Regions from separate parts of the Peribacillus sp. YIM B13482 genome, predicted to be linked through region 1. Evidence: riboswitches for the same ligand, from Rfam matches in the RefSeq annotation. Region 1 holds a riboswitch; the other holds the start of a gene.

Region 1 (8,160 bases):
TGATGAATCTTTTTGATGAATCAGAGTCCTTCGATAAGGAGCGAGTCGGTGAAATTACCTTGCAAGGCCGTGATTGGGGTTTGATTGTCAGCCCGCTATATACAAATGCCGACAATATCCGGGGAGCGGTGGCCATCATACGGGATATGAGTGATGAAAGACGTATGGACAAACTTAGGACGGATTTCATAGCGAATGTCTCCCATGAGTTAAGAACGCCAATTTCTATGTTGCAAGGATATATTGAAGCGATCGTAGATGACATTGCGAGCAGTGAAGAGGAAAAGGTGGAAATGGCCCGAATCATCTATGATGAATCTTTGAGAATGGGACGTTTAGTCAATGACCTGCTTGATCTGGCTAAATTGGAATCGGGAAAAATGAACCTTAGCTTTGAATGTGTGCCTATATCTCCTTATTTAAAGCGGATAACAAGTAAGTTTTCCGGACTTGCCAAAGAAAAGGGGATCACAATATCAGCCAGTCTTCAAGACAATGAAATCGAATGGCAATTTGACCCTGACCGGATTGAACAGGTTTTGACTAATTTAATTGATAATGCGATTCGTCATACTCCTTCAGGCGGTAACATTGATGTCATCCAGAGGACTAGTGATCGAAGGGGTCTGATCATTGATGTGAGGGACTCTGGATCAGGTATTCCCGAAGAGGATTTACCTTTTGTATTCGAGAGGTTTTATAAAGCGGATAAAGCAAGGACCCGCGGCAGATCAGGTACCGGATTGGGTTTGGCAATCGTAAAAAATATAATCAATGCCCATGACGGCTACATTTCGGTAAACAGTTTACCTAATAAAGGGACAACGTTCAGTTTTATCCTGCCTCGAATTATGGAAAATGCTGAATGAATGACGGGTAGCTTGCCAAAAAATCTTGTTTCATACAAAACTGTGAAGACAAAGGCAATTGGATTCATTTCCAACTTGTCTTTGTTTTTTTTTAGGAGAAAGATGAGAAGCCTCGGATATGTGGCAATTTACGGAATTTTATAATAAGATTAAAGCCGAGGTATGTAACTTTTATTTAGGAATGACGACTATATTTATGAACGGATGTGGGGAAATGAAGGATTCCGTTTTCCACGATCTTTATGAAAAATATCATCAGGAAATTTATCAATTCATTTATTATATGACTAAAAATCGTGAAACGGCTGAGGACCTTGTTCAGGAGGTCTATATCCGGGTATTGAAGGCCTATGAACGCTTCGAAGGAAAAAGCAGTGAAAAAACGTGGATTTATTCGATTGCAAGAAATGTGACAATTGATTTTTTTCGGAAACAAAAAGGGTGGAAAGACAAAATCTTCCCTAACTTTGATTGGGATAGGCAATTGATTAAAGATTCACAGCCCATTCCGGAAGAAGTGGCTATCATGAACGATGATATCCAAGATATTTATCAATGCTTAAACCGGTGTACCACGAATCAAAGGTCCGTCATCATTTTACGATATATTCAGAGCATGTCCATTACGGAAACTGCTGAAGTATTAAATTGGAGTGAAAGTAAGGTGAAAACGACCCAGCACCGTGCTTTAAAGGCAATCAAAAAATTGATGGAAGATTCATCAGGGAAGGAGGGCCACCGCATTGAGAAAATCCCGTTGGAAAGAAAGCGAAATTGAAGACATGCTGCGCGAACTTCCAAAATTAAAAGATGACCGAACAAAGGCAGAGGTGTTTGCGGGAATACATGATAAAAAGAGAAAGAAACACTGGATGCCTCTAATTGCGGGTGTTACCTCCTTATTCTTATTGGTTGCTTTTGCGTCATCATTAATTAATGGGAAAAAAGGAACTACAAGTCAAGAGGAGACCGGCAGTAATGGGAAATTTTCCATTTCTGAAAATAAGGAAATGACAGAACATGAACGGCAGGGTATCAAAGAAGATACATCAGAAGATAAACAGGATAATCAAGAGTTTTTGGGTAAGCGAGTGGAAATTGAATCTAACGACGGGGTTTCAGAAATAGAACCATTAAAAGGTGAAAAGGAAAAAACTTTTGTACATGCGATTTATCAAGACGACCTGAAAAATGCTTCGTTCATTACCATGGGTATACCGGATGATCAAATGAATTTCATCGTTCCCATCTCAATAAAACTCAAACATAATGACGAATCGAATACACTGAATCGGTTAGTTAACCAAATGTCCGATATCGATGAAGAGCAATATGGGCTATTTGACTACTTTCCGCTTGATATAAAGATTAGCCAAGGAAAAGATATGACCACTGCTCATATTGACTTTCGAAAAAACAGCCGGCTATTGGATGATGATACACTTTTTCTCCACTCGATGGAAGAAACGCTTTCCTATAATAATATAGAGAAGATGACTTTTTCTACAGGTGGTAAGCAAGGTGCAATGTTTGCACATGCAGGATTTTTAAAGGAGGCGGATATTCCTCATCAAAAAAAACGCACATACCTTCTTTACCAAAGAGATGAATCCTCTCCAAGGTTTCTTGTTCCAAGCAATCTGGATTATCAGGACTTCGAAGAGGCGCTTCAAGCTGGAAAAGGGAAGCCGGACATTGAGGGAATATCACCTGCAATCCCGGATGACCTGAATTGGGAAAGTATACGTTCAAAAGGAGATCTTGTGATCATTAATCTATCAGATCAAGCTGCTATTGAAAATAGCAAGGAATCCCTTCAAGCTTTAGAAGCCATTCTCTTCATTGCTAAGGATTTTGGTTTTGAAAAAGTGAAATTTGAAAATGCTCCTATTGAAGAGGTAGGCCAGCTGAATTTAACTGAAGACATAGTGGTGCCCAAAGCACCGAACCAAGTCAATTGATGCAGGGAGTTAGGCTAAATGATGGGGAGAAGTACATGTAATGGTGCTGAAAAGAACGTACATAATAAACACCCTAAAAGAAAAGTGCCCGCGCATGAAGGCACTTTTTTTCTTCTTATAATGAAATACGGGCCATGAACGTAATATCATCTATTTCCATTAAAAATTGTTTCATGTTGTCTTCTAAGGGTTCATCAAAGCTCAGAACCATGATGGCTTCCCCGCCAGCTTTTTTACGACCTACCTGCATTGTGGCGATATTCACTCCGTGGTCACCAAGGATCTTACCTACGTTACCAATAACACCAGGTTTATCGGTATGCTGGATATAAAGTAAATTCGATTCCGGATGAAAGTCGATTTTGAAATCATTCAAACTAACAATTCGAGAACCGTAATTTTCGATATAAGTTCCACTGATTGTTAATTCACGGTTGTCACCTTTTACTTTAAGGCTGATCAAGTTAGAGTACCCTAAAGAGTCCGTAGAGATTTTTTCACCAACTGTGATGCCACGCTCTTTTGCGATCAGCAGGGCATTCACTTCATTGACGGCTGCATCAACTCTTGATTTGAAGAAACCTGAGATCAGACTTTTTGTCAGAATCGCTGTATCGAAGTCCAATGATTCTCCAGCATACGTAACGGAGATTTCCTGAATTCCTTCTTTCATGCACTGAGAAGCAATGGATCCCATTTGCTGAACAAGTTGATAGAATGGTTGTACCTTTTCAAAGACTTCTTTAGAAATGGCTGGAAGGTTGATGGAACTTGAGACTGGATTTCCTTCGAAATAGGTCAATACTTCTTGGGCAACCTGTACGGCCACATTTAATTGGGCCTCTTTCGTAGATGCACCTAGATGAGGTGTAGCTATGACGCTATCCAGTTCAAGCAGTTTATGGCCAAGTGGAGGTTCTTCGACGAAAACGTCCAGTGCCGCTCCCGCAACATGTCCTTCAACTATCGCTTCATATAAGTCATCTTCATCCAGAATACCGCCACGGGCGCAGTTCAGTACATATATGCCTTTTTTACAGGTAAGCAGTTTTTCTTTATTGATCAATCCTCTGGTTTCATTCGTTAGGGGAGTATGCACAGTAATGATGTCTGCTTTAGGAAGCAATTCATCTAAGGGCAGGGATGTAACGGACATTTTCTTTGCACGATCGGCAGTAAGGAACGGATCGTAGACAATGACATCCATACCAAACACTTTAGCACGTTTGGCAATTTCCCCTCCGATACGTCCAAAGCCGACTATACCCAATGTTTTACCGCGAAGTTCCGTTCCTGTATATGAAGAACGTTTCCACTCCCCATTCTTTAATGAAGCATAAGCTTGCGGAATGTGGCGCATCATGGAAGCCATCATCGCAAATGTATGTTCTGCTGTTGAAATGGTATTTCCGTCGGGTGCATTAACCACGACAATCCCGCGTTTTGTCGCTGCGGGGATGTCTATGTTATCGACGCCGACACCAGCGCGTGCTATGATTTTCAACTGCGGCATACGGTTCATTAAATCTTCCGTTACCTTCGTTGCACTTCTTACAAGTATTGCATCAATCCGATCAAGTTCATTTGCCGCTTCCTCTACTGTCTTCTGAATAAGAAGAATATGGGATGCCTCTGATAGCGGTCCGAGTCCTTCTGGTTTGATGGCATCTGCCACTAAAATCCGATACATGCTAAACACCTTCCTAGGGGAGAGTAATTATCTTAAATTTCAGTTAATTTTACAATTGAAATGGTAATTATGTCAATTTGACTTAAATGGATGTAAGCGCTTAAAACAATAATTATCATCCTGATCGTGTGTGGAAGGCCGCCATAATAATGGCTTCCTCATCGATTGCTTAAAAAAGAAAAATTATTTACATTATTCCGAATTATCATTTTGTATATCCAATTATTGTTTTAAACCTTTTAATCTATAAATGGACATTCACCATGACGATAGATATTCATCCTAACTGTATTTAACAGAGAAAAAATACTTTTCGGACCTTCCTTATCTTCTCGAGTAGACAAGTACTATGACCTCTGCTCTTCTGACGATTCAGCTGAATACTAAAGAATCCTTTTTTCCTGTTGGATAAAAGCTCAAAACCACGCTCTGGTAAGCCCAAAGTGGATTACTGGACCAAAGATAAAGTAAGTAAATCTTAGCGGATTTGAGTACCGTAACAAGCTGATCTTCATATTGGCTTCGAATGCGGCAAGGTGAACTCATGGCATTGCGTAAGAGAAATGTAAGATCTTTGGTCCCACTAATCAATTGGCGGCCAGACAGGAAGTATAGCGATTTATAATGCGGATCAACAGGATAAACAGAAAAAACTTCTGGAGCGATTAAAACGCGTTGTCAGCCGTTTGCCTAAGAGAAAAGGCCTCTGATCAAAGAAAGATACATGCAGGAGGAATCGGAAAATTTGACTGATTGCAACGTGTATTGTTTTAAATTCCAATTACCTATTGCTGAAAAAACATACACTAAAATCCGTTGGATAAATTATCCTTAAATTAAAACCAAAGGTTAAAGGCGGAAATTTATTTCTTGCTTTTTTAAATTTGCATGATAAAATCAAATAAATTAAGTGGTGGAGAAACGGTAGGTTTTTGGTAGGAAACTTGGTTGGAAAAGCGGGTTTTCAAAGGGGATTAGTGGAAACACATTAAATCGCCTATACGAATAAACTGCTGATACAAAGCTACTTAACGCACCTTTCGGAAACGAAAGGAAACTAAAAAATTTATAGGTCTATCTTCGGGGCGGGGTGCAATTCCCCACCGGCGGTGATGAAGGAAGTTCTCCTTCTAAGCCCGCGAGCCTTACGGGGCAGGATTTGGTGTGATTCCAAAGCCGACAGTATAGTCTGGATGGGAGAAGATGGAGGTTCCTGAGTGCGTTTCAACAGTCATTTGCTGATACGTTTGTTTGATGTAACCTTTAATTTATCCCTTTAATTCTATTGGAATTAAAGGTTTTTTTATTGAGCATCGACATCATTAAGGAACACTAACCTCTTTTCAGGTAGATCGGAAAAGAAGGAGAGAGAACTATGAAAAAGAATAAAGTGAAAAAAACGGTCACGCTGGCAATGATGGGAAGCATTTCTTATTTATTGATGCTTTTGAATTTTCCGTTTCCAGGATTTCCACCTTTTCTGAATGTTGATTTTAGCGACATACCAGCATTGATGGCGGCATTGATTTTTGGTCCTATGGCAGGAATTCTAGTTGAATTCCTTAAAAACCTATTGGATTTAGTCATGACAGGGACCTTGACAGCTGTACCTGTGGGGCATATTGCTAACTTTATAGCCGGAATACTGTTTGTCTTGCCAACTTATTATGTATTTCAGAAAATCAATTCAAAAAAAGGGATGACGTTCGCTTTACTTGCGGGAACAGTTTCCATGGCAGTATTTATGAGTGTTTTAAACTATTATGTCTTTTTACCGGCTTATACCTTCTTTATGGGATGGGATGCAATGTCGGCACCCGAATCAAGAAAGTTAATCACGACGGCAATCTTGCCTTTCAATGTAATTAAAGGCGTGCTTATAACATCTGTATTCATGTTGTTGTTCATTAAATTACAGGCATGGATCAATAAGCAAACATTATATAAAAATGCTTAATGGCATTTACGATAGAAACATAAAAACAACCGATATCCAAATTCGGTTGTTTTTTATGTCCGTTTAATTTGGCAGGGGAAGATGCAATGAAATTGTCCAAAAAAAAAGCCATTCCCGATTGAAAATGGCTTGTACCTTTATTCGAATTTTAGTGCATCCCCGTCAAATGCCTCATCAGCAACTTTAATAGAATCCGTTGGACATCCTTCAAATGCATCCATCATGTCATCTATAAGTACATCTGGAATTTCAACGATTCCCTCGTTATCGTCAAGGGTAACAAATGCAATCCCTTCGTCATCATAATCATATATATCTGGTGCTGCTGCTCCGCAAGCGCCACAAGCGATGCATGTTTCTTTATCCACAATAGTAAATTTAGCCATGAATATAACCCCTCCTAAGTTGATAGACAACTGATAATCTTTTTATTTCAGATTATTATCTCTTTCTTATTGTAAGACCGAATGCCAAACTTTTCAATAGAAATTGTATTGATAATAACTATCATGTAGCAGGATGTCAACGAAAATCATCGAAATAATTAACATGGCCCTTTCCATGATTCGTCATTTAGTCACATAATTTTCCTTGTATTCATCAATAATAACGGCGGTTTTTGCAGTTTTTTGTTACAATAGGTTTATTGGATAAATGAAACAAGGATGTGAGTCCCATGAATAATTATCTACAGGCAATCATTCTATATGCGATAAAAAAATTTCAAGGTGAACGTTCCATTTATGCTATATACCATATGCTTCAGGGGAAGAAGTCGTCACAAACAATCCAGGATGCCCATTTATTCGGGTTGACGAATATATTTGGGACAATACCACGATTTACCCGTCAGCAGTTAAATCAAAACATTGAACAGTTCCTTGACCATGAATACATAAATCTAACGGATAAATCAGATGCATTTGAAATTAGTATGCAAGGTGAGGGGATGTTAGTCGATTACTTCAATAATAATCCTTTTCCGAATTTTATAAATGGTTGGAAGTATCACAATATCACCCCGGTTTTCTGGGGAAGGTTAAACTTACTCATTCAAACCATATCCCATATTGTCCACAATGAAAGACGTTTTTATCCGATACAAAGAAATCCCAAAATCCAATTTTTCGTAAAGGAATTTTTACATGCCAATCGTCAGGACCGAGAGTTGATTGCGCAACATCTATATGAAGAACTGATATCCCTTTTAGAAAGTCAAAGTGATTTGAAACGAGATGTTTTCATTATGAAATTAACTGGGACAAACAGGATTGGGCTTACGTTTGAACAGATTGCAAAAAGGAAAGATCTAGAAGAAGAGTTTATCCGCTTTACTTTCCTTGACTCGTTGCATCAAATGCTTTCTGAAATGGAAACGGGAACGGATTACCCCCTTTTGTCAACGTTGATCTATGATTGGCAAAGGGGTGAAAATCCTCATTTGACACAATCTACACAAACTACTTTACGATACATCCAAGAAGGGAAAAACCTTGGGGAAATAGCTGAGGTCCGCCGATTGAAAGTCAACACCATTGAGGATCACCTAGTCGAAATTGTCCTATCGGATAAAAGTTTTCCGATTGCCGATTATGTGTCTCTCGACGATGAGAGGGAAATTGCAGCCGCTATTAATGAACTTGGTACGAAAAAGCTTAAGGCCATCAAGCAGATGGTCGATAA
Region 2 (8,160 bases), on a different contig from region 1:
CATTTTGAAAGTGAGATAAACAAAGGAACGACGGTTACAATTCGTATTCCGGTGGCTACTGGACAAGAATAAATGGTACTATGAAAGATAGGAAAAGTTTTATATTAAAGGAGAACGATATGAGCGAATTACCTGCATTAGTGAACGATAGAAAACCATATATACAAGAGGTCTGGAAAAAATCCGGGTTCGGACAACTTACCCCGATTCAAACGAAAGCGATTCCCGTGATTGTTGAGGGAAAAGACATCTTGGCTGAATCACCGACTGGAACCGGAAAAACTTTAGCTTATTTACTGCCATTGCTAGAAAAGATAGATCCTGAAAAAAAATCGCCCCAAGCTTTGATTTTAGCATCATCACGTGAACTGGTCATGCAAATCAATGAAGAAATTCGCATTTGGTCAGAGGGAAGCGGTATAAATGGTGCAGCATTCATCGGCGGTGCTAATGTAAAAAGGCAGTTGGACAAACTGAAGAAGCATCCACAGGTCATTGCTGGAACACCAGGACGGATTTACGAATTGATTGCCCAAAAAAAATTGAAGATGCATGAAGTTAAGACGATTGTACTTGATGAAGGTGACCAATTGATCACTCCAGAGCATATGGGAACGATCAATAATATTATCAAAACAACGCTAAAAGACCGGCAAATCATGGTATTTTCGGCAACCCTGCCAGAGGAAACGGAAAAAGCGGCCAGAGGATTCATGAATGAACCCGAAATGATAAAGGTCGATAAGCATGAAAAAATGGAATCGAAAGTGGACCATCTTTACTTTGTTGTAGAGAGACGGGAAAAATCCAAGATTCTTGAGAAAATCACAAGACTTAAAGATGTGAAGGCCCTTGCCTTCCTTAACGATATAGCAGAGCTGAGCGTCCTACATGAAAAGCTGAGTTATAAAGGTGTTGAAATGGGTGTGCTTCACGGGGAATCCAATAAAGTCGACCGGGAGAAGGCGCTGCGCAAGCTTCGTTCCGGAAAATCCCCGATGTTGATCGCAACGGATGTAGCGGCAAGAGGGCTAGATATAAAAGGCCTCACAGCAGTCGTTCATATTGATATGGCTGACAACATCGATCAATATATCCATAGATCAGGGAGAACAGGGCGTGCAGGTGCAGATGGCACTGTTATTTCAATCGTAACGGAAAGAGAAGAGCGAGAGTTGAAAAAAATGGCTCGTGAACTGGAGATTCCATTAACGAGAGTAACTTTCTATGGTGGAAACATCGTAGTCGATGAATGAGTTGGGGAAAAGGGATGGCCGTAGCGGCTGTCTCTTTTTTTTGCAGGAGTCAGATACAATCCGCAAACATGCCTGAACTCCTTCTCGTCTTGAAATTAAAGTGGATATTCATTTTGCAGAATCCACTCTACATGCCTTTTCCACTGTATGGTGGGATTCCCAGTTAACCAAAAATATGCCGATGAAAATGAGTGAACCTCCAACCGCAACGTACCAGTGAACAGGCTCATCCAGCAAGAGGTAGCCAGATAGGACACCAAAAAAGGGAGCTAGAAATAGAAAGGCGCTCGTTTTGGCTGAATCCCCCTTTTGTAATAGGAAATACCAAACAGAAAATTGAACGATGGATGCCATGATGGCCAGCCATAACAAAATAAGGATGGATGCCTGGGAAATCTTGAAAAAGGGCTGTTCAAAAAGAAATGATCCAATGAGCAGGAGAAAACCTCCGCACAGCATTTGATAGGCTGACATGACCCAAGTGTCGAAGGTATGTCCCCAAACTTTCATCAATAGGGTCGCAATGGACCACGAAATGGCTGACATTAATCCAAGAAGAGTACCGGTCTTCAAATCAAGATGTGCCCCCATTGTGATAAAAACGCCAATAAAACCGAGCAAAACTCCCGACCATTGTTGCAAGGTGTAAATCGTTCTAAGAAATAGCGTTCCAAAAATGACCACTAATAATGGGTTCATGAATGTCAAGATCGAAAGTTCCCCGGCTGAAATGGTCCTTAAACCTACAAAGATGCATCCCATTACACCAGCCGTCTGGAAAAAACCGATGATACTCAATTTTGACCAATCCTTGATCTTTTTTGGATGCGGGCGTTTGATGAGCTTGACGACAATGGCCATGATGAAACCTGCTAGGATGAACCGAATCGCTGCAAGTAACATTGGGGAAGTATACGCTAAGCCAATTTTTCCTATAGCGAATGAAGAACCCATTAACGCAGTCGTTAAAATGACCAGAAAACCAAAAATGAATTTGTTCATCTTGTGCCCTCCCGAAGTCTTCAACTATAAATACCAGATTGTGAAATTATATCACACATACTAAATTATGGGTTTTTACAACAGGGATATCTATGTTTGAAAACGCTTCCTTTATGTGGATTTTTGACATATGATATCAATAGACATAGGTTAGGAGGAGATGTTATGACAGGAAAGTATAAACAGTTTGAAACGGCAGTCATACATGAAGGATATGACTCGAAGAAGCATTTAGGAAGCTTGGCAACACCATTATTCCAAACCTCAACATTCACTTTTGAAACGGCCGAGCAAGGGGAACGGCGTTTTGCCGGTATAGAAGATGGATATATTTATTCACGCCTTGGAAATCCGACGGTACAAGTGCTGGAAGAAAAGATTGCCGCTTTGGAAGGCGGGGAAGCTGGCCTTGCTTTCGGATCAGGTATGGCTGCAGTTTCTGCGGTGCTTTTTGCCTTAACTAAAACGGATGACCACATCCTGTGTTCACAGGGTTTATATGGTTGTACTTTTGGCCTTCTGCAGTTAATGAAAAATAAATACCGCATCACTCATGATTTTTGTGAAATGGATACAGAAGAAAAGGTAAGGAAAATGATTCGGCCGGAAACGACCTGCATTTATGTAGAAACCCCGATCAATCCGACGATGAAAATGATTGACTTACAGATGGTAGTGAGAGTAGCGAAGGAATATAATGTGACGATTGTAGTCGATAATACGTTTTCGACACCCTACTTACAGAGACCCCTTGACTATGGGTGTGATATCGTCCTTCATAGTGCTACGAAATATCTTTGCGGACATGGGGATGTCGTTGCGGGCCTTGTCGTTGGTAAGAAGGACTTTATTAATCAGGTAGCTGGGACTACACAGAAGGATATCGGTGGAATCATTTCACCATTCGATGCCTGGTTACTATTGCGGGGGTTAAAGACCTTGCCTGTCAGGATGGACCGTCACTCAGCCAATGCAATGAACATCTTTCATGAACTTGTGAAACATCCAAAGGTGAAAAAGGTATATTATCCAGGTGATGAAGCTTCACCGGATCATTATATAATGCAAAAACAGATGAAACACGGAGGCGGCCTTATCTCTTTCGAATTGCATGGTACAAAACAGGATGCACAGGAATTCCTCAATAAATTGAAACTTATCAAAATTGCCGTCAGTCTAGGGGATGCCGAGACATTGATCCAGCATCCCGCTACCATGACGCATTCTGCCGTTCCTGAAGAATCGCGGGAACAAATGGGCATCAGTGACCAACTGGTCCGTCTCTCAGTTGGCCTTGAAGCTTGGCAGGACATCTGGCACGATCTTCAGCAAGCTTTTTAGACCACCAGATTTCCCTATCAGTTCTTCCGATTTTTAATGAAGGTCGTGATCGACACGATAAAAAGGAGAGCAGCCAGAATATAAGAAATGTCTGTGATTACCTGGTAGGGCGCACCATTTCGGATCCCGATGCCAATGAACGTCCAAACGAATACGAGAGGATAGCACCAATCCCGGTTTTTACCAGCAAAGACAAAGGCCAGGATTGTTGCTGCAATCAGCAAAACGATCGTCCAAGCTACACTGGAAATCCCAAAACCGTCCCATTCGATATAGGTAAGGTAATAAGAAATGTCGGCGATGGCTGCAACACTCACCCAGCCGGTATAAACGGAAAACGGAAATAGGTCGAAAGGAGTATGCTCCACTTTTTTAATGCTTGTATAACTGACCAATAATATAGCCAAAAGAGCAATGATAATGAATACGGATAACAAAAATCGTTCGTAATGCCAAGCCAAAAGCCAAGCGCCATTTAGGACACAGCTTAAAGCGAACCAAGGGAAGGATGCCTTATTGGCAGGGCTGTTTTGATGTTTACTTAAAAACTGCCTGAATACCCAGATGGCGAGCAGAAAATAGATTAAACCCCATATGGAAAATACATAACCGGCAGGAGTGAAGAGGACATCCAGTTTATCGGAAATCTCTCCAGATGTTCGGCCGTTCAAAGGCAGGAAATTGGCTAAAAAATTCATCGTGACGACGAATAGAAAGAAAAGCAAATTGTTGATGGCAATAAGCTTGGGCTTCCTCCTTGTTTGAATTGTAATTCCTATAACCTATTCCACCAATTAGGCCCGGTTAACCTTTTGGAGCACATCGAAGTTACTTGGAGCGGAATTTCATTTTTCCATAAAGTGAGGGTGTTCCTGTAACAAATGAACCATTTAAGTTTAGAAATTTTACATCCTCACTTTAAGGTGATAAAATATTCAAAGATTCATATTATTTTAGTCCTTCGGGGTCGGGTGAAAATCCCAACCGGCGGTGATGAAGAAATTCTAAGCCCGCGAGCCTGATAAAGGCAGGATTTGGTGAGATTCCAAAGCCGACAGTAAAGTCTGGATGGGAGAAGGACGTGTGGAACCCAAGTGTATACGTACGCCTAATTTTTCAAAAAAGAAAATATTGGGCTTTTTAGGTATACAGTTTTTTTCACTCATTTCTCCTGTTAACTCCTTAGGTCATCCTAAGGGGTTTTTTATATTTTATAAAAGGGGGAAAAATATGTTTACGGGAATCATCGAGGATATCGGTACCGTCCATTCCTTGAAAAAAGGGAAAAGCAGTATGGAGTTGTCGATCCGTTCTGAAAAAATCCTTGAAGATGTTCATCTGGGGGATAGTATTTCAGTCAACGGGGTCTGCTTAACGGTAACGTCCTTCACGAAAAGTTTGTTTACAGTCGACGTAATGCCGGAAACGGTCAAAGCTTCCTCGATCCGGACGTTAAAATTGGGATCACCTGTGAATCTCGAACGAGCCATGAGTGCACAGGGAAGGTTTGGCGGTCATTTTGTTTCAGGTCATATCGACGGGACCGGAACAATCATAAAAAAAGAACGAAAAGAAAATGCCGTATATTATGTAATCCAATTGGAAGAAGGGCTCAGTGCCTTTTGCATTCCAAAAGGCTCTGTAGCCATTGATGGAACGAGCCTGACGATATTTGGAATTGAACGAAACCTTTTGACTGTATCTCTGATTCCATTGACTCATCAGGACACCGTATTGGGACAAAAAGCGGCTGGCGATATCGTTAACATTGAAAACGACATGATAGGGAAATATATTATACATCAAATGAAAAATGGCGATTCAAAACCAGGACTGAATTTAGAGTTTTTGGCAGAGCACGGATTCTAATAAAAGGGCGGTGTAATGATGTTCCATACAATTGAAGAAGCGATCGAGGATTTGAAAGCTGGCAAGGTAGTAATCGTATCCGATGATGAAGACCGTGAAAACGAAGGGGATTTCGTCTTGTTGGCCGAAAAGGCTACGCCGGAAGCGATCAATTTCATGGCGACTCATGGACGAGGTTTGATATGTACAACCATTACAGAAGAACTGGCAGGGAAATTGAACCTGCATCCTATGGTAGGAGAAAATACCGATCATCATGGTACTGCCTTTACGGTTAGTGTCGATCATAAAAGCACTTCCACAGGAATAAGTGCTTTTGAACGGTCCTTGACCATTCTTGAGCTTCTTAAAGAAGATTCGGTTGCTGAAGATTTTCAACGGCCTGGTCACACTTTTCCGATAGTCGCTAAAGAAGGCGGCGTATTAAGGAGGGCAGGACATACGGAGGCTTCGGTGGATTTGGCAAAATTATGCGGTGCCGCTCCAGCTGGTGTCATATGTGAAATCATGAATGATGATGGATCGATGGCACGCGTATCCGATTTAGAAGTCATCGCTGGGAAATTCAACCTGAAGTTCATTACGATAGCCGATTTGATTCGGTATCTTGAACAAAGTGATACAATCGGGAAACAGGCACTTGAACTGAACATCCCGAATGCTTGAAGGATTTTTAGCGAAATTAATCTTTAAATGAAAAAAATGATATTTTTTTAAAATTAGGAGGAATTGGACATGGGGAAAGTTATTGAAGCACAATTAATAGGATCAGGATTGAAAGTCGGAATCGTGGTAGGAAGATTTAATGAGTTTATCACAAGCAAGCTTTTAGGAGGGGCATTGGATGGCCTTAAGCGTCATGGCGTTGATGAAAATGATGTTGACATCGCGTGGGTGCCGGGTGCTTTCGAACTTCCGTTAATTGCGAAGAAACTTGTGAATACGGGTAAATACGATGCGGTTATCGGACTTGGAACGGTAATCAGGGGTGCCACTTCACATTATGATTATGTCTGCAATGAAGCAGCTAAAGGCATGGCTTCCGTTTCCTTGGACACAGGTGTACCGGTTATCTTCGGTTTGTTGACAACTGAGAACATTGAACAAGCCATTGAACGTGCCGGAACAAAATCAGGTAACAAAGGCTATGAAGCTGCCGTTAGTGCCATTGAAATGGCCAACCTTGGAAAATTGATAGAACAGTGATTTCACATCAGGAAAGCCGCAGGGAATAACATTCCCTGCGGCTTTTTGATTTGCCGGATTTTAAGGTCAATGAAGCATTTGTGACTTCCTATTTTTCCCCTGTTGTATGGACAATCTTGAAAATGGATATGGCCACTTATTGGGAGGGACCTAGAAAGATGGATAGGGTAAGACTTTAAGTAGTCACTAACGGGGAGATGTCTGAATCATTAAAGGTTAACTGTGCTGCCCTGTCAGTTTTAAAGGAATACATGGAAATACAATTTCAAAGTAATGTGTTTTCATTATATTTGGGTATAATTTCTGTGAAATAATGAATCATTAGTGGTTTTTCGAAAAAAAAAACGAACAAAAGCATCGCGTAATGAAAGCATGATAAAATATGCGGATATGATTATGCTACAATTGTAAAGATTGCAATTGAAATTCCTGTCTTTAGGGAAAAGTAAAATTATTAGTTATTAGGAGGGGTTTGTGTGTACCATCTCTTTACACATAATGATTTAGATGGAGTCGGCTGCGGCATTGTCGCTAAGCTGGCATTCGGAGAAGAAGTAGTGGTTAGTTATAATTCAATCGGTCGCCTTAATCAAAATGTAGGAGCATTTCTTGAGCAGGCAAAGATTGAGGATACATTGATTGTTACTGATCTATCGGTTGATGAAGATAACGAAAAAATGATTACGCAGTTTGTGGAAGACGGAGGCAAAGCGCTGCTGATCGATCATCATAAGTCAGCACTGCATTTGAACGAGCATGATTGGGCATCTGTAACTGTCGAACAGGAAGACGGTAAACAGACGGCAGCAACTTCATTATTCTATCAGTATGCAGTTGATAATAAATTGCTGGAACCTTCAAATATTGTCGCTGAATTCGTTGAATTGGTCCGTCAATACGATACTTGGGAATGGGAAGTAAATAAAAATTCAACGGCAAAACGGTTGAATGACCTGTTTTTCATGATTCCGATAGAGGAATTCGAAATGAAAATCGCAAATAAGCTTTCTACTGCTGAAAGTTTCACTTTTGACGAAGTGGAGCAAACGCTTCTAAATGTAGAAGAAAGTCGAGTAGATCGGTACATAAACAGGAAAAAAAGAGAAGTTTATCAAGCTACGGTCGGTCCACATACAGCTGGTGTGGTCCACGCAGAGTCATATCACTCAGAACTTGGAAACGAACTGTCGAAAGAATTCTCACATTTGGATTATATCGCAATCCTGATGGTCGGAAGTAAAAGAATCAGCTTCCGGACAATCCACGATGACATAGATGTTTCTGAAGTTGCTGGCAAGTACGATGGGGGTGGCCATCAAAAAGCCGCCGGTTGTACCATGTCCGAAAAGGCATATAGTCAATATGTCGAAAAGACCTTCTTTGCCGAGCCTCTTAAACGCGATGCACATAAAAATCAATTGAATGTAAAAGAATCCCCAGAGGGATGCCTATATTCAACAAGAGAAAAACAGGACATATTCATCTA

Evidence for each region. Region 1 has a riboswitch for FMN ahead of ACFX4L_RS03650 (ECF transporter S component). Riboswitches for the same ligand answer to the same signal wherever they lie in the genome.
Region 2: linked by a shared signal. The riboswitch ahead of ribE (riboflavin synthase) and the one ahead of ACFX4L_RS03650 (ECF transporter S component) in region 1 are both predicted to bind FMN.

What each region holds. Positions count from the first base shown of each region.
Region 1 covers NZ_JBHZPF010000003.1:136,509-144,668, forward strand. Annotated here, with positions in the region: gene ACFX4L_RS03630 (ATP-binding protein) at 1-869, shown strand, start outside; gene sigX (RNA polymerase sigma factor SigX) at 1,066-1,647, shown strand; gene ACFX4L_RS03640 (hypothetical protein) at 1,613-2,830, shown strand; gene serA (phosphoglycerate dehydrogenase) at 2,946-4,520, opposite strand; FMN riboswitch at 5,593-5,729, shown strand; gene ACFX4L_RS03650 (ECF transporter S component) at 5,896-6,477, shown strand; gene ACFX4L_RS03655 (ferredoxin) at 6,615-6,863, opposite strand; gene ACFX4L_RS03660 (YpbB family protein) at 7,154-8,160, shown strand, end outside.
Region 2 covers NZ_JBHZPF010000011.1:98,543-106,702, forward strand. Annotated here, with positions in the region: gene ACFX4L_RS08335 (ATP-binding protein) at 1-72, shown strand, start outside; gene ACFX4L_RS08340 (DEAD/DEAH box helicase) at 120-1,256, shown strand; gene ACFX4L_RS08345 (DMT family transporter) at 1,365-2,258, opposite strand; gene megL (methionine gamma-lyase) at 2,424-3,599, shown strand; gene ACFX4L_RS08355 (tryptophan-rich sensory protein) at 3,617-4,297, opposite strand; FMN riboswitch at 4,553-4,683, shown strand; gene ribE (riboflavin synthase) at 4,830-5,468, shown strand; partial or broken gene ribB (3,4-dihydroxy-2-butanone-4-phosphate synthase) at 5,487-6,125, shown strand; gene ribH (6,7-dimethyl-8-ribityllumazine synthase) at 6,204-6,674, shown strand; gene ACFX4L_RS08375 (DHH family phosphoesterase) at 7,151-8,160, shown strand, end outside.